Regions from separate parts of the Alteromonas sp. ABV2_168 genome, predicted to be linked through region 1. Evidence: predicted binding sites of a transcription regulator. Region 1 holds the regulator's gene; each other region holds the start of a gene.
The links. Region 1 encodes FNR, which switches genes on or off when oxygen is low (the NO sensors DNR and NnrR bind a similar motif). Its sites were predicted from a motif close to TTGATCTAGATCAA; they were not measured.

Region 1 (7,336 bases):
TTTTGTTTACTTTGCGCACTGTGACTGGCGTTCTCAGATGGCGTAGATGTTACTTGATTCATGGCACTTCAGAATTGGCTGGAAAAATAAAAGTACCATTATACAAAAGCAGACGGAATGCTGCTACACAAGCAGCATTCCGTTATCGCGCATTTACTTAACCGGAGACGTAAACCCGTCAGGTTTAACCGCCAGCACATCGCAATTCAGGTTATCAATAACATGCTCTGCAGTATTGCCCAAAAAGGCGGCTGATATGCCTGTACGTCCCACGGTACCGATGACGACGAGTTCTGCATCCAGCTGTTCAGTCACTTTCGGAATGGCTATATCAGGTAATCCCTCAACAACATGGCAATTTGCTACGCCGATCCCAAATTTAGCGCTGTGGTTTTCCATTTCCTGAACATGATGATTGCGCACAGCGTTATGATACGTCTCAGGATTGAAATCGGGGATCTCAATGGCGATATTCAGTGGGGCAGAAGGATAGGCATTAACCAGATGTACCTGACCGCTCAGTAACTCTGCATAATCCTTTGCGATACCGGTCAACTTGTCATTCAGTTGTGCATGTTCTTTGTCTTCTGTACCCACATTGACTGCCGCAACAATATTACCGTGTTCAGGCCAGGCATGAGCTTTGACAAGTAAAACCGGAGCCGGACATTTTCTTAGTAAGTGCCAGTCTGTTGGTGTAAAGAGCACTGATGCAAAATCATCGTGTTTGCGGGTAGCTTTAACGACCAGGTCAACCTGACGGTTAATGGTGTAGCGGGTAATGGCTTCGTAACGTTTATCACTCCACTCAACAGCAACCTTTACATCATAATCATCGTAGCGGGTCAGATTTTTTTCTGCCCAGGCAATGCGGTCTTTGGTTACCGCATCACGCATGGCTTCACGCTCACTGCGGGTGAGCATTGTTGTCATGTCATAAGAAAAGTCGTATACAACAAGCAGTGCGTGTACTTCTGCACCGGTTTTACGGGCAATTTCGATGGCTCTTGAAAGGGCAGGTTGTTCAGGGTTGTCGGCCTGAACGACGGCGAGAATACGTTTGCAGGTGATCATGGCGTCTCTCCTTATTGATGCAGACAATAAATACTGCCTTCATCTTTAGTATAAGACTTACAGCAGGAGAGACCTTGTTTCAGATCAATATTTCAACGGGATATTAATCCACGCAAAGAGTAGGAATGTCCATAGAGTGCAGCTTTTTATCCATAGCCGCAAAATCCAGAACAGTAATGAGCTTCCCGTCTACTTTGATAATGCCTTCTTTCTGGAAGCGGGTCAGCAAGCGGCTGATCGTTTCTACCGTTAATCCGAGATAATTACCGATTTCGTTGCGGGTCATACTCAGATTGAACTGACGGTGAGAAAAACCCCGTTCTTCGAAGCGACCGGACAGATGGGCGATAAAATAAATCAGACGTTCTTCTGCCGTCCTTTTATTCAGCAGCATCATCATTTCATGATCCTGCTTAATTTCAGCACTCATAAAACGCATGATCTGATGGCGCAATTTCGGGAATTGCTCAGACATTTTTTCAAGGGTGGAATAGGGCAGCTCACACACCATGGCAGTTTCCAGCGCCTGAGTGTAACTCTGGTGAGTGTCGTCACGTAAACCGTCAAAACCGATAATATCGCCCGGGAAGTGGAAACTGATAATTTGCTCTTCACCTTCTTTATCGGTGACAAAAGACTTAAATGAACCTGCCCGCACAGCGTACAGAGAGGTAAATTTATCGCCGGCTTCTACCAGGGTGTCGTGTTTATGCAAAGGCTTTTTGCGTTCAATGATGTCATCCAGTGACTCAATCTCAGTTTTATTGAGGGCCACGGGCAGACACAAATGACTGAAACTGCAATTCTGGCAGTGTATAGAAAAATCCGAACGTTTTTGCATGCTCACTTTCCGCTGTTTGCGATAATTCTAATGTATAGTACTTAAAGCCCGCCACAACAGCAATAATGCGTACAACAGCAAACTCAAAGCAATGATTTGACGAACTACGGGTTGTCTGAAACCTGAGGAAAGCCAGTCTGCACCAGCCCGGACAGCCAGCAACGCCGGTAGCGTTCCTAAACCAAAACCGGCCATGATTACAGCACCGGATATTGCCGTCCCTGAAGCCAGTGCCCATGTCAGGGTGGAATAAACCAGTCCACAGGGCAACCATCCCCAAATCATACCATAGGGAAAGGCGCTAGTAGGAGACCTGAAAGGTAAAAACCGTTTCGACAACGGCTGAATTCTTTGCCAGAGTTTACTGCCGAGGGCTTCAACAGCGGTCAGGCCACGCCACCAGTTACCCAGATAGCAGGCCATGGCAATCAGCATAATGCCACTGATGACGGCGAGTACGGGGCCGGTCACGGGTACAGCTTCTTTCGCTATCTGCCCGATGCCGCCGGTCACAGCGCCGGCAAGTATGTAACTGAATATACGACCAAAGTTGTAGCTAAGCGCATAGGGTAAAGGCGATGAGCCTGCCGGCGTGGCGGCAGACAGTGCCAGCGATACGCCGCCGCACATTCCCACACAATGAACGCCTCCGCCCAGCCCGACCAGCAAGGCAGAAAAAAACGACAGATCACTCATTGAGTTTTTTTCGTTCTTCGGCCAGTTTTTTTTCTTCAGGAGATAAATCATCATCGAAAAGAATACTGTAGCCCTGGCGATCCAGGTCTTCAAACTGGTTAGATTTTACTGCCCAAAAAAATACGCCGATGGCAATGGCCACAATGATCACAGCAAGGGGAATAAGGACGTAAATTATACTCATAGCGTTACTTTAACAGTCTCGTCGAATTTGTTACTACCAGAATACTACTCAGACTCATACCAATCACCGCCATCCACGGCGTCAGGATGCCGGACACTGCAAACGGCAGGATAACCAGATTGTAGCCTACGGCCCATCCCATATTCTGCCTGACTGTCGCTTTTACTCTTCTGGCCATCAGAGTAAGGTGTCCGAGTACAGCCAGCTTATCATTTAATAAAATCACATCCGCGGCACTTTTTGCGATATCCGTGGCATTACCCACTGCAATGCCAACATCAGCCGCTGCCATCACCGGCGCGTCGTTAATACCATCCCCCAGCATCATGACATGACGGCCCTGCCGCTGAAGGGCTGTCACGGCATTTAATTTATCTTCAGGGCTGTTCCCGCCTGTGGCTTTGTCTACAGGTAAATTCGCTGCAATGTCGTCAACATTTTGCTGAATATCGCCACTCAGAATTATCCGCTCCAGTTGCGCCAATTTGCTCAGGCTGTCTGCGGCATCCGCTTTAATTTTATCTGCTACACGAAAGGCGGCAACGGGCACACCGTTTTCGGTAAGAAACACGTTAGCGGGAAAGGGCGACAGGCCGGCATCAACACCGGTGAAAGAAGCCGAACCGGCTTTATAACTGCGGCCATTGCATTGCGCGCTGATGCCCATTCCGGCCACAACGTCAACTTGGCTCAGAATTAATCCCTGATTGTTATCAGAAACAAAGGCAGCGGCAACCGGATGTTCTGAACGGGACTCTATTGCTCCCATCAAAGCACGGATTTCATTTTCCCGTGCCGGTTCAGCAAACCAGCTGTTTATCTGAGCAAACTTTCCTTCGGTCAGCGTTCCGGTTTTATCCAGCACCAGGGTATCTACGTGGTTGATTTGCTCCAGTGCATCGGCTCTTTTCAATAAAATGCCATGCCGGTTAAGGTTTGCCATTGCGCAGGTGAGGGCAGATGGCGTAGCCAGCCCCAGCGCACAGGGGCAGGTTGCTACCAGTACCGCGATGCTGATCCAAAAGGCATTATCATTACCCTGCCAGTGCCAGTAAGCCCATGAAGATGCAGCCGTAATCAGTACTACGGCGACAAAATAACTGGAAAAGCGGTCAGCCATAAGAGCGACCCGGGGCTTCGCAGCCATAGCGGTGGATTGCAGACGGATGATCTGATTTACCAGCGCAAATTTTAACGCCCTGGTTACCGTTACCGTTATTACGCCGGTACGGTTTACCGTACCCCCGAACACCGTATCGCCGGTTTGTTTACGCACCGGATTAAACTCGCCGGTAAGCATCGATTCATCGGTTTCACTGGCACCGTCAGTCACAATACCGTCTACGGGAATGGTCTCTCCGGCTTTGACCACAACAACATCGCCGGTTTTGAGCGATTTCGCCAGTACCTGTGTTACGGTGTTATCCGCAGCCACCTGATTAGCGGTTACCGGAATATACTGCAACATATTCGCTGAGATCTGCGCGGCGCGGTGCCTGCTCCGGTGTTCCAGAAAACGACTCAGTAAAAGCAGGAAAATAAACATGCAAACTGATTCAAAATACACTTCGCCGCGACCGGTAACCGTTGCAAACAGACCGGACAGCCAGGTACCCAACACTGCAATACTCACCGGTACATCCATATTCACGGTCCGGGCCGACAAAGCCTTAAGCGCGCCAACGTAAAACGTACTGCCGGAATACAGCACCACCGGTGTGGTCAGAACCAACGCTATCCAGTGAAAATAAGACCGTGTCTGTGCATCCATTGCATCGAATAAATCAAAATACAGGGCCGCCGCCAGCATCATTACCTGCATGGTCATCAGACCTGCGAGGCCGAGTTTTTTCAAAAAGCGCTTATCTTCCGCTTTGTATGAAGCTTCATGCTGGTCCGGTTGAAACGGCAGCGCCGGGTAACCAATACGCCGTAGCGTAGCCATGATGCTGCTGAGCGATACTGCCTCAGGTTGCCATATAACCACTGCGCGTCGCTGTGCTACATTCACCGCAATCTGGCTGACACCGGTGATACGCGACAATTGCTTTTCAATCAGCCAGCCGCAGGCCGCACAGGTTATGCCTTCAAGAGTTAGCTCAATATGCTTGTTATTACCGTTATCAACGACGAACTCTTCCTGTAAGGCAGGCTCGTCATAGACAGACAGTTTATCCAGTGTTTCGCTTAATGCTGCATCACCTTTAGAGGCCGGTTCAGTGCGGAAGCGGTAATAGTCTTCCAGTCCGTTCCCGGTGATGGCCTGAGCCACGGCCTGACAGCCCGGACAGCAAAAATGACGTTCCTGCCCGAGTACAAATGCAGTATACGGCTTACCGGGTATATTAGGCTCGCCACAGTGGTAACAAGAAGAGTCGTCGCTCACGGGTTAAACTTAATGATACCGGAGGCCGGTAATTGGAGTGTATTCTGGATTTTCCATTCTTCATCCAGCGGTGTGAGTGAAACGCGCCATTTACCCGACAAAACGGTATCCGTTGTGCCGCGGTACACGCCACCGGCATCACGGGTAAGTAATAATTCGGTATCCAGTGATTCCAGGGTTACGTGGAAAAAGGTCAGTTTCAGTGCGGCACCGGATTGGGGAATACCGGAATGAAACTTCAGCGCGACGCGGCTTCCTTCAATGGTGAGATCGGTGGTGATATTCAGCTTTTTCGCCCGTTCGACTTTGTCCAGACGCACATTGATGGCTTTTCCTTCTTTGTAATAGTCGTCAATGACCAGACTGTCTTCACCGGAAGTGGCAAAATGGATGAGAAAACCGCTCATAATGACTGTCAGCACAGGTACCGTGATCAGGAACCAGGGCCAGAATTGTTTATACCAGGGCGTCTGCATATCACCACTTATTTAACTGCGCACATCTGAAGGTGCAAGATTACAGGAAATAAAACTTACTATGATGATTTCCATCAAGTTCTGTTTGTATTTTCACACAAAAAAGCCCTGAAAACAGGGCTTTTTGAATGACAGCAGTGTAATTAACCAGGGTCAGTTAGACAGGCTGTACACGTAGGCGGCGACAACGTGAATTTTGTCATCACCAAGGGTTTTCTTGAATGAAGGCATCACGCCATTACGGCCGTAAGTCAGCGTTTCAGTGACCGATTGTTCAGAAGAACCGTACAGCCAGATATTGTCCGTCAGATTCGGCGCACCGAGTAACTGGTTACCTTTACCGTCCATGCCGTGACAGGCAGCACACACCATAAAGCGGGCTTTTCCGTCATCAATCAGCGCAGTCATTTCAGGCTCCTGTTCCCGGCCACTCAAACTGAGTACATAGGCAACCGTCTCTTTGATACCTTGCTCACCCATGGAAGCAATCCATGCAGGCATAGCGGCCTGACGACCCAGTGTAAGGGTTTCAACAATTTTTGCGCCACTGCCTCCGTAAAGCCAGTCGTCGTCGGTGAGGTTAGGGAAGCCCACATTGGCGCCTCTTGCATCAGAACCGTGACACTGTGAACAGTTTTGTAAAAACAGACGCTGTCCTACTTTTACTGCTTCAGGATCATTGGCCAGTTCTTCAACCGGTACTGCCGCGTATTTTTCGAAAATCGGGTCATACAATTCCGCAGCCTGATCCAGCTCGCGGTCGTATTTAACCAGTAATCCGTTCTCTTTCGCATCAGCACGGGCCTGAGCAGATTCTTCCAGTGACTGGATGTTCTGGTTCGAACTTTTCCAGCCAAGGAAACCCTGCCATGCACCTAACCCCGGGAACAAAGCGAGATACACAAAGCCCCAGACGATACAAACGTAAAATAAAATAGTCCACCAGCGGGGTAACTGGTTATTAATTTCTTCGATACCATCGAAGACGTGCCCCATGCCTTCACCTTCTGCTACACCGGTTTTATTAGCCAGTGCCCAGCGTAACAGGATGAAGCAGCCGATAATGGTACCCAGTGTGATCACTGAGATCCAAATTGTCCAAAACGTGCTCATGAGTTCAAGACTCCTGCTTATTCTTTTGAGATTTCTCTTTCACTTCGTCGGCAAAGGGCAGGTTAGCCGCTTCATCGAACCGCTTTTTATTGCGACCGCTGAACGCCCACCAGACCACACCAATGAAGCAAACAAACACTACGACAGTAAAAATGCTGCCCGCTATTCCCTGATCCATATCAGTTCAGATATGTGCCGAGGGATTGAAGGTAAGCAATCAGGGCCTGCATTTCTGTTTTACCCTTTACTGCCGCCTGTGCACCGGCGATATCATCATCGGTGTAAGGCACACCAAAGCCGCGGAACACTTCCATTTTCTTCGCGGTATCTTCACCGCTGAGCGTATTCTCTGCCAGCCACGGGAAACCGGGCATGTTAGACTCCGGTACCACGTTGCGGGGATTAATCAGGTGAACACGGTGCCATTCGTCACTGTAGCGGCCACCAACACGCGCCAGGTCAGGACCGGTGCGTTTTGAACCCCACAGGAAGGGATGCTCCCATACCGACTCACCGGCTACTGAATAGTGGCCGTAACGTTCTGTTTCAGCACGGAACGGACGAAT
Region 2 (7,336 bases), on a different contig from region 1:
AAACCTGGGTGCTCTGGTCAGTACATTGGATAAAAACGCTAAACGCCTTGATAGCAGTAACACAGCAATGCTGAACGTTATGAAGGCGAACCTCGCCATTGCGAAGGATCAGAACAGTAAAGCGCAGGACTACCTGCTGACTGCTATTAAAGCCGCGCCGGCGAACGGTGATGCGCTGATGACGCTGGCAGCACTTCTGCGTAAAGAGAAGAAAGACGAACGTGCAAAAATGTATTACCTGCGTGCCGAAGCACTCCCCGAATATAAAGAACGGGCCATGCTGGGACGGGCACAGGTCGCCATTAATCAGAACGCTTACGCTGATGCACTGACGTTGCTTCGTCAGGTGTACAAATCGAATCCGGGACGCAGTGATTTGCTGAGCAATATTCAGTCTCTGGAAAATATTGTGAAGAACGCATCATAATGACAACACAACATCTCCCTTTCTATTCAGCACCTGCCTTTACGGTAACTGTCAGAGTCATTCTGGCGGTGGCGGGTGGTTATGCGGCGGCTACCGCAATCAGTTTGTTGCTGGCGGCCGGGTCAGAGGTGTCCGGCCGCCAGGAAATTGCCTTTATCCGTATGGTGTTTTTCCTTGCATGGACGGTTTATATCATCTGGATATTCGCCATCAATAACCATGTAAAAGCCTTCATCACCGCGCTGGCAATTAACGCCATGGCGTGGGGACTGGTGTGGTCCGGTGTAGCGTCATGAAGGGGAGACGGCAATGAAAGGTTCACTCAGACAGTCGATGACCTGGCTGCATACATGGAGCAGCATCACCGCGGGCTGGATCCTGTTCGCGATATTTTTTACCGGTACGCTGGCATTTTTCAGAAGTGAAATTACTCACTGGATGCAGCCTGAATTACATGTGTCTGTGCCGGCTGAGAACAGCGCTGAAGTGGCTTACCGCTATTTGCAGGGCAAGGCCACGGGGGCTCAGGAATGGCAAATTTCTTTACCGGGACCCAGAGAAGAAACGGTCAGTGCAAGCTGGCGCAATGGCGGGGAAAATCGCCAGCAAATGCGTTCGCAACGTGCCGTCCTGGATGCGTCTACCGGTGAGGAGCTGACACCGAGAGAAACCGCCGGTGGCAATTTTCTGTACCGCTTCCACTTTGAACTATACGGCGTACCGCGTGCTGCAGGTGAGACCTTCGTCGGCATTGTCAGCATGATGATGCTCATTGGTATTGTCAGCGGCGTGATCATGCACCGTAAAATCTTTGCAGATTTTTTCATGTTCAGGCCAAAGAAGAAGCTGCTTTCCTGGATAGACGGGCACGTTCTGGCATCCGTGCTGGCGCTGCCATTTCATCTGATGATCACATTCTCCGGCTTGTTACTGTTAGGAGGCACTTTGCTTCCGTGGAACGGCAGTGGTGGTGGTCATGGTGGACCTCCCGGTGGCGGAGGTCCGCAGGGACAGGGCGGGCCGCAACGGGGCGCACCGCAAGCGCGGGCAATACAACATAAGCCGGCAGCGCCGGTTGTGGACAATAGCGCCCTGCTGGCACAGGTTATGGCCAGTGCTTCTGCTGAATGGGGCGTACCTGCTGACCGCATCACCATTAAAAATCCGGGCACAGATAAAGCGACATTTTCTGTATCCGGTCCCAACCGTGTTGAGTTATCCGCCGGTCGTGGCGGGAACAGCGGGCTGGTTTTTAACTCTGAAGGTGAAATTCTTAAAGTAGAAGAGGCGTCTTCTGCACCGAATACCAGCCAGGCAATTTATAACTATATGGATATGCTGCATCAGGCCCGTTTTGCCGACAGTGTTACCCGCTGGCTGCTCTTTTTTGCCGGTATCCTGGGCACGTTAATGGTGGGGACCGGTTCTATCCTTTGGGTAGAGAAGCGCGCCAAAAAGCAAATGGGACGCAGAGGCTTCGAACTGGTGAGAGGCACGAACATTGGCGCTATCGCCGGGCTGATGGTGGCTACCGGTGCTTATTTCTGGGCGAACCGCCTGTTGCCTGTAGAATTGGCGACACGCAGTGACTGGGAAATACGTAGCTTTTTCATTGTGTGGGGGCTTTGTGTGGTAGCCGGACTGTTCAGACGCGACCGGAAAGGCTGGCTCTGGCAAACGCTGGCGGCTGCAGTGCTCTTCACCTTTATTCCGTTGCTGGATGTCGCTACATCACCTGTCCCGGTGCCTGATACGTTAAGGATCATATTCGATGCAGCCTGTCTTATCCTGGCCGCGCTGGCCTGGTATGCGGTGAGTAAGCTTAAGGCAGAACCTAAGTCAAAACGCGCGCCGTCAGGCCGCAAAGACAGCCTTGCCCGCCGGAGACGGCCTGCACCGGAAGCGGGCAGCACCGGGGAGCAGACAGCATGATGACATTTCTGTGTTTACTGCTGTGCATTGCCGGTTTCCTGCACTTTTCTATGGCTAATCCGAAACATTTCCGTGCGGTCACCGGTGATGAGATTGAAAATGTGCCCGGGGGCAGGCTGATATTTCAGACGCTGGCAGTGTGTTTTCTGACTGTAGCGACGTTTCCGGCGATAGCCGGCTGGCAAACTGAAATCGGACTGGTTGTGTGGTGCGGATTGCTGCATGTGGCAGCGGTACTGGTGTCTTTGCTGTTTACTTATCAGCAGGATGCGCTGGCATTTGTATGGCGCTGGTGTGTGCCGGGAGGCTGGCTTCAGCGGGTATTACCCCGCTGATCCAACTGTCCGGGTTCAAACTTAGCCCGGACGTTTTACCCAGGCACTGCACCAGCCGTTGGTGTTAACCAGTTTACCCGGGAAAATGGCGCAGGGACGGTGAGCTTGTCCGTCCTCACCCTGAATGTACATGCAATTACCGCACTGAGACCCTTCCACCGTTGATTTCGGGGTATATTTCAATGCCTGTGCTGTGGGGTCGTCGGTCTGCAGTTGCTCCTGTGCCTGTGCGCGAAGTGCAGTGCCACCTAACGTCAAACCGATCAGTGTGGTGCCTGACAGTTTTAGGAAATCACGACGGTTCACATTACTCATAATTTGCTCCCATAAAGCTTAAACGAGAATGATTTGTTTTTATTTGGTCTTATAACGTAAAAAACCTGCCGCGATGACAGGTTTACCATGACAATAGTTATACGACACATTTACGGGACTGCCAAATCGTTCCGTCACATATTTGATGTAGATTAACTTTTCTTCACCGCAGGACCTGTGCATTTACGCGTTTTTACCTGCCAGCGTGACGGGTTTGTCCGGTTTCGCATAGGCATAACGGGCGATGGGTTCCGCACGGTGGTAAGTATCCAGCCCGCTGATACAGGCAAGATTCATTTTCTCCAAATCCAGTTGTCCGTCCTCACCGGTGGCCCCCTCCATCACGTAAATATCAAGCACCCTGCCAATGACCAGTACTGTCTTATTACATTGCAGCGTGGTTATTTCTTCTGCCGCCATGGCCATACGCAAAGGACTTTGAGCGACGAAAGGCGCGGCGAATCCGTCTTCTTTCAGCGGTGTTAAGCCCGTGGCATCAAACTCACTGGTGTGTTCATCATAGCGGGCAGAAGTCTGGTGAGCTTTATCTGTCCAGCCGGCGCTGACTGCATTAATGGTGTACACACCGGTTTCACGAATATTTTCCAGCGTTTGCCGTGGCACAGTGTGCGGACGTAACAACATGCCCTGAAGAGGAGGATGCGCCCCCACGTGAAATACAGAGCTGATAATGGCCAGGTTATCCCGTTTACCGTCAGTGGTGCCTACAAGGTTGGCCCCTTTGTAGCCTGACAAGCAGTTGATCAGGTTCGTTCGGGTCTGTTTTTCCAGCTCATTAATAGCAGCAGAGGAAAAATGCCGCATGGACGGGTCAGTCATATCAGGCATTCTCCTGCTCAACCTGCACAGTTAAGTTGTCGCCGTCACTGTACACTGTCATTTCAATAGGCTGACAGCAGACCTGGCAATCCAGTACCTGCATAACATTGATATCGTTCTGCTCATCAATTTCTACTTCATTCGGCTCCATGCAATAGGGGCAGTGAAATAACTTAGGGGTCGTCAGACTCATAACCACTCCGGATAACTGATTAAAATGATGTTGCTAACCTTTGATATACGAAGAAAACAGATAACCGGATTGTAAGGAAACTGCATCCGGCGGGTTGATTAAAGTGGCTGTATAAATATACACTTGGTCAGGTGTACAGTATCCGGTGCAGATGATGCGTAAAACGTTGCCTGAAAAATATTATCTTGATCACTTCCGAGAGTTTTTGTCCTTTTTCGACGGTGCCAGTGGCGCATTGCTGGACGACAGTGCGCGGCGTTTTATTGAGGATTTCGATGCACTGCCGGAACCGCAGCAATGCATCATCGCCCGTGCAGCAAACCGCAAATACGCCATCATCAACCGTGAGCATTTCTACTACGAAGAAATACCGCATCCGCAGCAGCAAATAGATGCGCTTTCCGCCTCCGGCTGGTTCGGGTGTGTAACAGAAGCGCCGCTGCAGGAACTGGCCGGTATGCTGACCAAGGCTGATATTCTTCAATATCTGCATGATCTCGGGATCAGCGGTCAGCCTGCTTCAGCTAAAAAAAGTGTACTGATGGCAGGCTTATTCGATGGCATAAAACGTCATGGCTGGCCGGCGTCATTGTCGGTGGAGCATTTACTGTTTTGCCGCTTCGATGCCACTATGCGTTATTTGCTGTTTCTGTTCTTCGGCAACATCAAAGGGCGGCTGAATCAGTTTTCCATGCGTGATCTCGGTATTATGCGTACGCGGGGCCAGGCTGTGTCTGATCAGGCACGCTTCGAATTGCCGGAGGATGCCGGCGCTGCTTTTTACTATGCTTCACGCACCGGCGAACTGGATTTTCTTGATGATGAGGCCTGTCTGGCAGCAGCAAAAGCCCCCGTGCCGGAAACCTTCTCCACCATTTCAGCAGTGCTGGCGGAAAAATACCACGCAAAACTGGGGTCAAAGCTGCTTTCTGTCGACCGGCAGGCTGCACTGACTTTTCTTGAGCAGTCTCCCGGCGACACAGCAAAAGAAAAATGGATTCGGGAAGCTTACAAAGAAGGGTCGAAAGACGAGGTGAAGCAAAGCCTGGAAAGCATTATCGACTCCCCGCCCTCTGATACATTGCTGGCTTTCGCAGAAGATTTTTATCAGCGTAAATATCATAAGAAGCGCACCAGTATAGTGACGGATATGTTGCGCAACGCATCCCGTACACTGCAACTTGACGAGAGTCAGAATCAGTCTGTTGAACGGGGCGTCATTGCCTGGTATCAGCGTCACGGCGCTGAAGCCTGGCGAACCGAGAATCGCTTGTGGCGGAGTCTGTTTGCCCTCACGTTCTGGACATTATTGTTTGAAGAGGATGCGCCGGTAACTGCCTTCGACCGGCGTCCCCAAAGCCTGAAGAATAATGCTTTCTACGAGTCATTTGCGGTAAAAATTGATGAACTGCTGGCAAGTTTTACTACTGCAGACGCACTGATGAAGCACGTAACGGCCATGGCCGCTGCCCATTATGGTGAATCGAACAGCCTGTTCCTGTGGGGAACAAAATTGCTGGGCCCGGTCAAAGGGTTGCTGAAGCATGCGCCGGTTACACAGGTGACAGCCATGCTGAAAATGATGGCGCAGGACTTTGCCAGTCTGCGTGACGGTTTTCCCGATATTATGGTGGTGGAAAACGGGGCGCTGCGGTTTGAAGAAATTAAGGCGCCCGGCGATCAGCTTCGCCGCAACCAGCTTGTCAGTATTCAGAAGCTGCAGCAGGCCGGATTTGATGTGCAAATAACGCAGGTAAGCTGGTACCGTGACCCGGAGCAGCCCTATGCTGTCGTTGATATCGAAACCACGGGCGGCAACAGCCAGTATCACCGGATCACCGAAGTCGGCATTGTGAAAATTATCAACGGGGTAGTGGTGGATGAGTGGCAGTCTCTAATCAATCCGCAGCGACACATTCCTTCGTCTATTACCCGGCTGACCGGGATCAGTAATGACATGGTCGCCGGTGCACCGGTGTTTGCCGACGTAGCTGAATCCATCGAAGCGTTTACCCGCGACTGTGTGTTTGTCGCCCATAACGTTAATTTCGACTATGGATTTATCAAGCAGGAATTTGCCCGTCTTGAGCAGCCTTTCCGGCGGCCCAAGTTGTGTACTGTCAGAGAGTCCAGAAAAGCCTTTCCCGGACTTGCCTCATATTCACTGGCGGCGCTGACAAAACACTTCGGCATTGATATGGAACAGCATCACCGGGCATTATCTGATGCAAGGGCGTCAGGCGAACTGCTGGTGATGACGCAGCAACAGGATTAAAAATGCTTAATGCATCGTTGCTGAACCCGCGGGTTTTCTCCTGCGTATTTTATTATGCACTGTTGAAGTGTGTACGCGTTCTTGCTGTTTGGCCTTCTCTCCGGGAAGGCCTTTTTTTATAACTTCATTTTTAAACCGGTGAGAATACGCTCAACGTTGTCCACCACGTCCAGCCGGATAAACCATTCTGCATCTTCTGCGAACAGCGCACTGCCGCCTATTTCGCCGGAAAAGCCATGACCGTATCCGAGAAAGTCCTCGGTGAGTTCCGCACGGGAACCCAGCCCTTCATCAACCCGGGAAGCGTAGACAAAGTAGGACAGCGGATAGTTTTTAATGGCACCTTCCCCGGCAACGCCAATAATGGCTTTATTGCGTGACTGGTCAAGACGCTGGATCCACTCAATAAATACTTCGTGCTGCGGGTGCCAGGCATAGCGGTATTCACTGCGGACAAAATTACCGCCTGTCATGCGCTCCAGACTGATCTCAAAGCCGGCTTTATCTGAAAAACGGCCCGAATATTCCAGCTCTGCATAATCCAGTTTCGCCGGTAGTTGCAGAGCATCTGAGGGATCCTGATTATCCAGTTGCCCGGCAACCAGTTCTACGGCGTGATGACTGTTCAGATTAACCACATGGCGAATACCTTCAATCCAGCCGTCCTTCGACAAGCCGGTGGAAGATACCCGCCCTTTGTAGGTGGGAATAATACCAATCTCCGTCTTGCCTGCAGATGACGTATGTCTGACATATAAACGACGGACATGAAGCTGCTGGCTGCTACCGTCAAACAAGGTGTTGTGGCTTGAAGAGAAGTCATTACCGGTGACAATAAAACTGTTCAGGCTCCAGCTTTCCCCCATAGCGAGTTGAGGATAATAGCGGATCCGGTATTGCGTGCGGTGATCTCTGTCTGAGCGGGCATCTGAACGAACCTGTAAATCCAGCTTGTCGTTAAAAGACCATTCACTCTGACCCGAAGCACTGGTGCTGATAAAAAGAGCAACACACAAACC
Region 3 (7,336 bases), on a different contig from region 1:
GTTATATGACCCAGCCTGTAAACACCGTCAAGCTTGAGGCAAACACCGGGCCACACCATTTTGGTCAGAGGTTAGATCAGGTTTTGGCTGATTTGTTCCCTGAATATTCCCGTTCAAAGTTAAAAAATTGGATTCTGGAAGGGAATGTCACTGTGGATGGCGATGTTTTGACCACTCCCCGGCAAAAAATGCTGGGTGATGAATATGTACAGGTCACGGCTGAAATGGAAGTGCAGACCGCCAGCCTGCCACAGAAAATCGACCTGAACATTGTATACGAAGATGATTCGATCTTAATTCTTAATAAGCCTGCTGATCTGGTGGTTCACCCCGGGGCAGGTAATCAGGACGGCACTTTGCTGAATGCGTTGCTGGCCCATGTACCGGGTATTGAAGTGGTGCCACGGGCTGGCATTGTGCATCGTTTGGATAAAGATACCACCGGATTAATGGTGGTGGCGAAGACCGTACCGGCGCAAACGCATTTGGTTAATCAACTTCAGGACCGGGTGATGAGCAGGGAGTATGAAGCACTGGCATACGGCACTATGGTTGCCGGTGGTATCGTCGATGCGCCTATCGGCCGTCATGCAACTAAGCGTACACTCATGGCCGTTCGCGAAACCGGTAAGCCGGCAGTTACTCACTATCGGGTTATCGAAAAGTTCCGCGCACATACGCACCTGCGCCTGAAACTGGAAACTGGCCGTACACACCAGATCCGCGTGCACATGGCACACCTCAAGCACCCGCTGGTGGGTGATACTGCCTATGGCGGCAGAACCCGTTTGCCAAAAGGCGCTACGGAGGAGTGTGTTGAGGCATTACGTGCTTTCCCCCGCCAGGCCTTGCATGCTGCGCAATTGTCTCTGTTCCACCCTGAAACCGATGAATGGATGACTTGGCAGGCGCCGCTTCCTGATGACATGGTTCAGCTGATTGCCACTGTGCGTGAAGACACCAAAATCAAAGGTATGGATGACGTATAAGTGATACCCCTGATCCAACCGGCATGGCCTGTTCCGGACAATGTGTTTGCTTATACCAGTTGCCGCAACGGCGGACTCAGCAGCGGGAACTACGCCAGTTTAAACACCGGTGCCCACGTGGGTGACGATCTGCAATTAGTGGCCGGTAACCGTGCGTTATTGCCCGGCCATGCCTCCATTGTCTGGTTGGATCAGGTGCATGGAGAACACTGCGTTACTTTCGGTGCAGACGTGACCGGCCCTTTACCGGCGTCGCCTTTACAGGCCGATGCTTGTATCAGCAGGACCCCGGCACGCACCTGTGCCATTATGACAGCAGACTGCGTGCCGGTTCTTCTGTGTAATCTTGCCGGTACGGAAGTGGCTGCAATTCACGCAGGCTGGCAGGGACTGGAAAAGGAGATTATCGGACACACCGTCAGCGCGATGAAATCATCTGCGGATAATCTAATGGCCTGGATCGGACCGGCTATCAGTCAACCTTGCTATGAAGTTCCCCGTTCTCTGGCCGGGCGTTTTGCCCGTTACCCTGAAGCGATTGGGAAAATAGACGGCAGCGATAAATGTTTGCTTGATTTACCACTGATTGCACTTAAACAATTGAACGATGCCGGCATAAAAAACGTGACGCAATCGGGTCTCTGTACCTATTCCGATCCCCGCCAATTTTATTCACACCGTCGGGCAACGCATGAAGGCAGGGGGCAAACCGGCCGCATCGTGTCTGTCATAGGTTTGCGTTAAGCCTTTTCAATCAGTCACCCGGTATCATTTGTTTTGTGAGCCGGGCAGATCCCAACATTGATGTTAATCAACAAATTAACCTGGTCTTGAGTTATTTTTTAATCAGATAACTTGAATCACAGCAGATTAATACCCATAAAATTAGCAACGTTATTGCAGGGGATTTTTCATGCGATTAGATAGATTTACCAGTAAATTTCAATTAGCGATTTCCGACGCACAGTCTCTGGCACTGGGTCGGGATCATCAGTTTATTGAGCCCGTGCACCTGATGACAGCCATGCTGAATCAACAGGGCGGCTCTGTACGTCCGTTACTCGATCAAGCCCACGTAAATGTGAATGCATTACGCTCTTCTCTGGCTGAAGCGATCGAGCGGCTTCCACGGGTTGACGGCATCGGTGGCGATGTACAGTTAAGCAAGGACAGCGGAATTTTGCTGAACCTGTGCGACAAGATTGCCCAGCAGCGCAAAGATGAATACATCACATCTGAAATTTTTGTGCTGGCAGCGCTTCAGGACAAAGGCAAATTAGGTGATTTGCTGAAAAGCCTGAATGTGACAAAGGATCAAATCGAAACGGCCATTGATAAAATGCGTGGCGGTCAGAAAGTGACAGATCCTAACGCTGAAGATGTGCGTCAGGCGCTGGAAAAATACACCACTGATCTGACCGAACGGGCAGAACAGGGCAAGCTGGACCCGGTGATAGGCCGTGATGATGAAATCCGCCGCACCGTGCAGGTATTGCAACGCCGGACCAAGAATAACCCGGTGTTAATTGGTGAACCCGGTGTAGGTAAAACCGCCATTGTTGAAGGACTTGCCCAGCGTATTATTAATGGTGAAGTACCGGAAGGGCTGAAGGATAAGCGGGTACTGTCCCTCGACATGGGCGCGTTAGTGGCCGGTGCGAAGTACCGTGGTGAATTTGAAGAACGGCTGAAAGCGGTACTCAATGAACTGGCCAAAGAAGAAGGCCGTGTCATTCTGTTCATTGATGAGCTTCATACCATGGTCGGCGCCGGGAAAGGCGACGGCGCGATGGATGCCGGTAATATGCTTAAGCCAGCGCTCGCTCGCGGTGAACTGCATTGTGTGGGCGCAACCACGCTGGACGAATACCGTCAGTATATCGAGAAAGACGCTGCTCTTGAACGTCGCTTCCAGAAAGTGCTGGTGGATGAGCCGAGTGTGGAAGATACCATCGCCATTTTACGTGGTTTGAAAGAACGTTATGAGCTTCACCACTCGGTAGATATCACCGACCCGGCCATTGTCGCGGCGGCTACATTGTCACACCGTTATATCAGTGACCGTCAGTTGCCTGATAAAGCTATCGATCTTATTGATGAAGCGGCTTCCAGCATTCGTCTGCAAATTGATTCCAAGCCTGAAGATATGGATAGGCTTGAGCGCCGCATCATCCAGTTAAAACTGGAAGAGCAGGCACTGGCAAAAGAAACAGACGATGCCAGCCACAAGCGCCTGGAAATGATCGAGCTGGAGCGTGAACAGGCTGAAAACAAATTGTCCGGTCTGGATAAAATATGGCGCGAAGAAAAGGATGCGATGCAGGGCACGCAAACCATCAAGTCTGAACTGGAGCAGGCGAAACTCGATTTGGAAATCGCCCGCCGGGCGTCAGATCTGAATCGTATGTCAGAGCTGCAGTACGGTCGTATTCCTGAGCTGGAAATGAAGCTGGAAAAAGCGGCGGAGAACGAAACAAAAGAAACCTTCTTATTGAAAAACAAGGTTACCGACGCTGAAATTGCAGATGTGCTGTCCCGCTGGACAGGTATTCCCGTATCCAAAATGCTTGAGGGTGAACGGGAAAAACTACTCAGAATGGAAGATGTACTTCATAAGCGGGTAGTGGGGCAGGCGGAAGCGGTAAATGCTGTGTCCAACGCTATCAGACGCTCACGGGCTGGCCTGGCAGATCCAAACCGACCCATTGGTTCGTTCCTGTTTTTGGGGCCTACCGGGGTAGGGAAAACCGAACTGTCGAAGGCACTGGCCGGTTTCCTGTTTGACACGGAAGATGCACTGGTACGTATCGACATGTCTGAGTTCATGGAGAAGCATTCGGTATCCCGTTTAGTGGGGGCGCCTCCGGGCTATGTTGGCTACGAAGAAGGGGGTTATCTCACTGAAGCCGTGCGGCGTAAACCGTATTCCGTGATCCTGCTGGATGAAGTCGAAAAGGCCCATCCTGATGTGTTTAATATTTTGTTGCAGGTGTTAGACGATGGTCGTCTGACAGACGGGCAGGGGCGTACGGTAGATTTCAAAAATACCGTTGTGATCATGACATCAAACCTGGGTTCTGACGTGATTCAGGACACCCACGACGACAGTCAGTACGATGAAATGAAGCAACGTGTGATGGGCGTGGTCGGACAGCACTTCAGGCCCGAGTTTATTAACCGTGTGGATGATCTGGTGGTATTCCATCCGCTGGGTAAAGAGCAAATTAAATCCATTGCTAAAATACAGCTGGCATCATTACGTCAGCGTTTATCTGAAAAAGGTTACAAACTGGAGTTGTCCGGTGCGGCCATGGATAAGCTGGCGGACGCAGGTTTTGATCCGGTGTTCGGTGCCCGTCCACTGAAGCGGGCTATTCAGACACAAATCGAAAACCCGCTGGCACAGCAGCTGTTATCCGGTGTGTTGTTACCTGAATCAACAATTCGTATTGATGTGAAGGACGATCACCTTATCGTGATGTAAGCCATTCCGTCTCTGGTTTGGAAATAAGATGTCCGGAAAAATGAAAGACCCCTCTGCCTGGCAGAGGGGTCTTTTTTATTCATTAATGATCTGAGTTCATTGAGTCACTGAAGACTTTTGTTGTTTGCGTCTCCAGAATGCCAGTGAGCCACCCATCAGGAACAGCGCCAGAGTACCGGGTTCAGGTACATCGGTTTGTGGCATTTCTTTTTTGGAAAAACCGATAGAAGCCAGTTTAAAGGCATCGTCATACAAGGTTCCGCCAATATCTCCGAACACCAGATTATACGCTCCAATCAGCCAGTATTGGGAATAGGTTGTATCCATATCCACCATCGCCAGATTGGTGTCTTCGCAATTAAGTACGTCATACGAACCCACTGCCAGCGCCTCTCCGGCTATATCTGCCCAGGTGTTTGCACCGGATGTCAGCATAGAGGTGTCGTTCAGAGCTGCTACAGATACCTGTGTATCACCGCTGTTCCAGAGCCAGCTGAACGTTGCTCCGGTTACATTAACCTCTTCATCAAAGGAGATAATGTAAAAATCGTAATCGGTTTCAATTATGTGATAACCGCTGGCATACCAGTCCAGATTAATATTGTCTGCGGCATGCTGGGGGACACCATATTCGCCACTGCGGGTGTCACTGGTAAACGGCGTGTTAGTCACATCTTTATTGATGATACCGTAACCCTCGCCATAATTAATCAGGCTGGCTGTTTCTACAATGTCGTCGCTCAGGTAGTGCTTGCCGTTGGACTGGTTGTAGGTGTAATCGTAATTACGGGAAGAAAAGCCCCGGCCTCCCGTATCCGAATACGCTGTTGTACTGATTGTCACGCCATCGACAACGGCGCTGCTGATACCATCGTTGGCAATCATGTAACGCAAATCTTCAGCAAAGTAGTCACTGGCTGAGCAGCCGGTGTGATTATCGCCACACTTACTGCTCCAACTGGTAGCCTGTGCAGGTACGATGAATACCCCTGACGCAACCAGTGTGGTGACACTCATAATTTTATTAAACTTCATAAATAAAACCTTACGTGGGGACAATGAATCACTGTCTTCACTTTGAGTACAATTAACCGTTTATCTTCCTGCTCTTACACCCGGAGGGTTGCGACAGAAATCTCTTACGTGACGCCTGGAGGCACCCGTATGCTGAACGGAATACAGGCTTGTATTGTAGTTTGGGCGGGCCCTTTATGAAGTATGCGTCTTTATACAAAGGGGACAGGATGAATACAGAGCGCGGGTGTGCTGTGCATGATAAAAGAACAAAAAAGCCGCACGGAAAATGGGGTTCAGTGCGGCCTGATTATTTCAGAGTCAGGTGCGGTGTGTCATATACCGTTAAGTAGTCTGACTGCCAGCGTCTTGCCGTTGTATTCCACTTCAGAGTTGGCAGCCAGTTCAAGGTGTTCCTGCGCTTCAGCTTCGCGTCCCATCTTCACCAGCGTGTACCCGAGGTGGAAGCGGAGTTTCGGGTTAGTCGCCTGACGACTGAACGCCCGTCTCAACATTTCCAGGCTTTCAGCATATTTTCCTTCGTTCGCCAGTACCCAGCCATAAGTATCCAGTATTTCCGGATCGCTGGCATTCAACTGAAATGCCTCTTTAATCCACTGACTGGCCTGAATGGTATTTGTCTGAGCTGACATTTCTGCCAGACGGTTCAGTACTTTCGGTTTGTTCAGTACATTGGGTAATTTAGCCAGCTCGATATATACAGGTATCGACTTCTCAAACTCCCCGGCATTATAGAAATACTGTGCAAGTAAGTTGGCCGGTAACAGATATTCAGGGTGGTCTTTCATTAATTTTCTGGCAATTGATACAAAACCTTCAGGGTTGTTGCCCCGCTCAGCCATTTTATAAGCCGCCAGAAGGGGTTGAGCATAAACAGGTGCGATAGTCAGTGAACGGCCATACGCCTGTGCAGCTTTATCAAAACTGTTGCGACTTTCTGCCAGCAGACCAGCCACATACCAGAAGTCCGCGTTATTTTGGTTTTTCTCAATACGTGAAGCAATAGTGTTCGCCGCGTCAGATACTTTACCCATTGCGATCTGCAGTTTAGCCGTATGCAGGGCAAGATCATTATCGTAAGGAGAGATTTCTCTGGCAGTTGTGAATGCTGCCAGTGCTTCATCAGGACGTCCAAGTTTAATCAGGATGTTGCCATAACGCTCCAGATATTTGGGATTAGTCTGAATAACATCCCTGGCAAGCACAATAGCCTGTTCGGCTTCGTCAACTCTGTCCATCCCGATAAGGATATCGGCTTTCTGCAGCAAGTATGCAGGATTATCAAAATCCTCTTTGAGGAGCTTGTCTAGCTGGTAGAGTGCACCACTCATGTCGCCTTTGGCTGCGGCAACCTGAACCAGTTTTACCCGCGCTTCCTGATTGTTGGGATGCAAGGTAAGCACATCTTTGTATATCAGTACCGCATTATCAATATCTTTAAGTCTTAGCAGGTTTTGTGCTTTCAACAGTTGCGAAGGAACATGACGGGGAACTTGTGCCAGTAACGCATCGAGGAGTTCCAGCGATGCAGGCAGGTTACCCGTCTTAGCATCCAGAGCTGCAAGGTTGAATCTGGCTGAAAAACTGCTCTCATTGATACTCAGGGCTTTATCCAGCAAGTTACGGGCTTTGGCAAATTCTTCCTGTTGTATAAATAAAGTAGCTTTTAGATTATAAACATCGGCTTTGTCCGGAAAAATGTCGATGAGCGCATCTACCGCATTATGAGCGTCATCGTACATGCCGAATCGCATTTTCATAGATGCGTAGGTAAACAGGAAAGTCGGATTAAGCTGCTGAGCAGGATAATTTTTATCAAGCAGTGCCA

Region 2: a site for FNR is predicted at 3,152-3,165, ahead of ACXAH4_RS01090 (high-potential iron-sulfur protein). Genes of this name have one in related genera too.
Region 3: a site for FNR is predicted at 1,791-1,804, ahead of clpB (ATP-dependent chaperone ClpB). Genes of this name have one in related genera too.

The regions. Positions count from the first base shown of each region.
Region 1 covers NZ_JBSWYQ010000014.1:14,496-21,831, forward strand. The annotation lists gene ttcA (tRNA 2-thiocytidine(32) synthetase TtcA) at 1-62, opposite strand, end outside; gene uspE (universal stress protein UspE) at 154-1,074, opposite strand; gene fnr (fumarate/nitrate reduction transcriptional regulator Fnr) at 1,178-1,921, opposite strand; gene ACXAH4_RS18255 (sulfite exporter TauE/SafE family protein) at 1,943-2,611, opposite strand; gene ccoS (cbb3-type cytochrome oxidase assembly protein CcoS) at 2,604-2,795, opposite strand; gene ACXAH4_RS18265 (heavy metal translocating P-type ATPase) at 2,800-5,181, opposite strand; gene ACXAH4_RS18270 (FixH family protein) at 5,178-5,657, opposite strand; gene ccoP (cytochrome-c oxidase, cbb3-type subunit III) at 5,811-6,770, opposite strand; gene ACXAH4_RS18280 (cbb3-type cytochrome oxidase subunit 3) at 6,775-6,948, opposite strand; gene ccoO (cytochrome-c oxidase, cbb3-type subunit II) at 6,950-7,336, opposite strand, start outside.
Region 2 covers NZ_JBSWYQ010000001.1:220,463-227,798, forward strand. The annotation lists gene ACXAH4_RS01070 (tetratricopeptide repeat protein) at 1-427, shown strand, start outside; gene ACXAH4_RS01075 (hypothetical protein) at 427-723, shown strand; gene ACXAH4_RS01080 (PepSY-associated TM helix domain-containing protein) at 737-2,359, shown strand; gene ACXAH4_RS01085 (DUF3325 domain-containing protein) at 2,356-2,694, shown strand; gene ACXAH4_RS01090 (high-potential iron-sulfur protein) at 2,716-3,009, opposite strand; gene ACXAH4_RS01095 (flavin reductase family protein) at 3,193-3,849, opposite strand; gene ACXAH4_RS01100 (zinc ribbon domain-containing protein) at 3,851-4,042, opposite strand; gene ACXAH4_RS01105 (exonuclease domain-containing protein) at 4,194-6,317, shown strand; gene ACXAH4_RS01110 (hypothetical protein) at 6,434-7,336, opposite strand, start outside.
Region 3 covers NZ_JBSWYQ010000007.1:3,844-11,179, reverse strand. The annotation lists gene rluD (23S rRNA pseudouridine(1911/1915/1917) synthase RluD) at 6-989, shown strand; gene pgeF (peptidoglycan editing factor PgeF) at 990-1,733, shown strand; gene clpB (ATP-dependent chaperone ClpB) at 1,903-4,473, shown strand; gene xdp1 (exosortase-dependent surface protein XDP1) at 4,570-5,508, opposite strand; gene ACXAH4_RS11700 (tetratricopeptide repeat protein) at 5,823-7,336, opposite strand, start outside.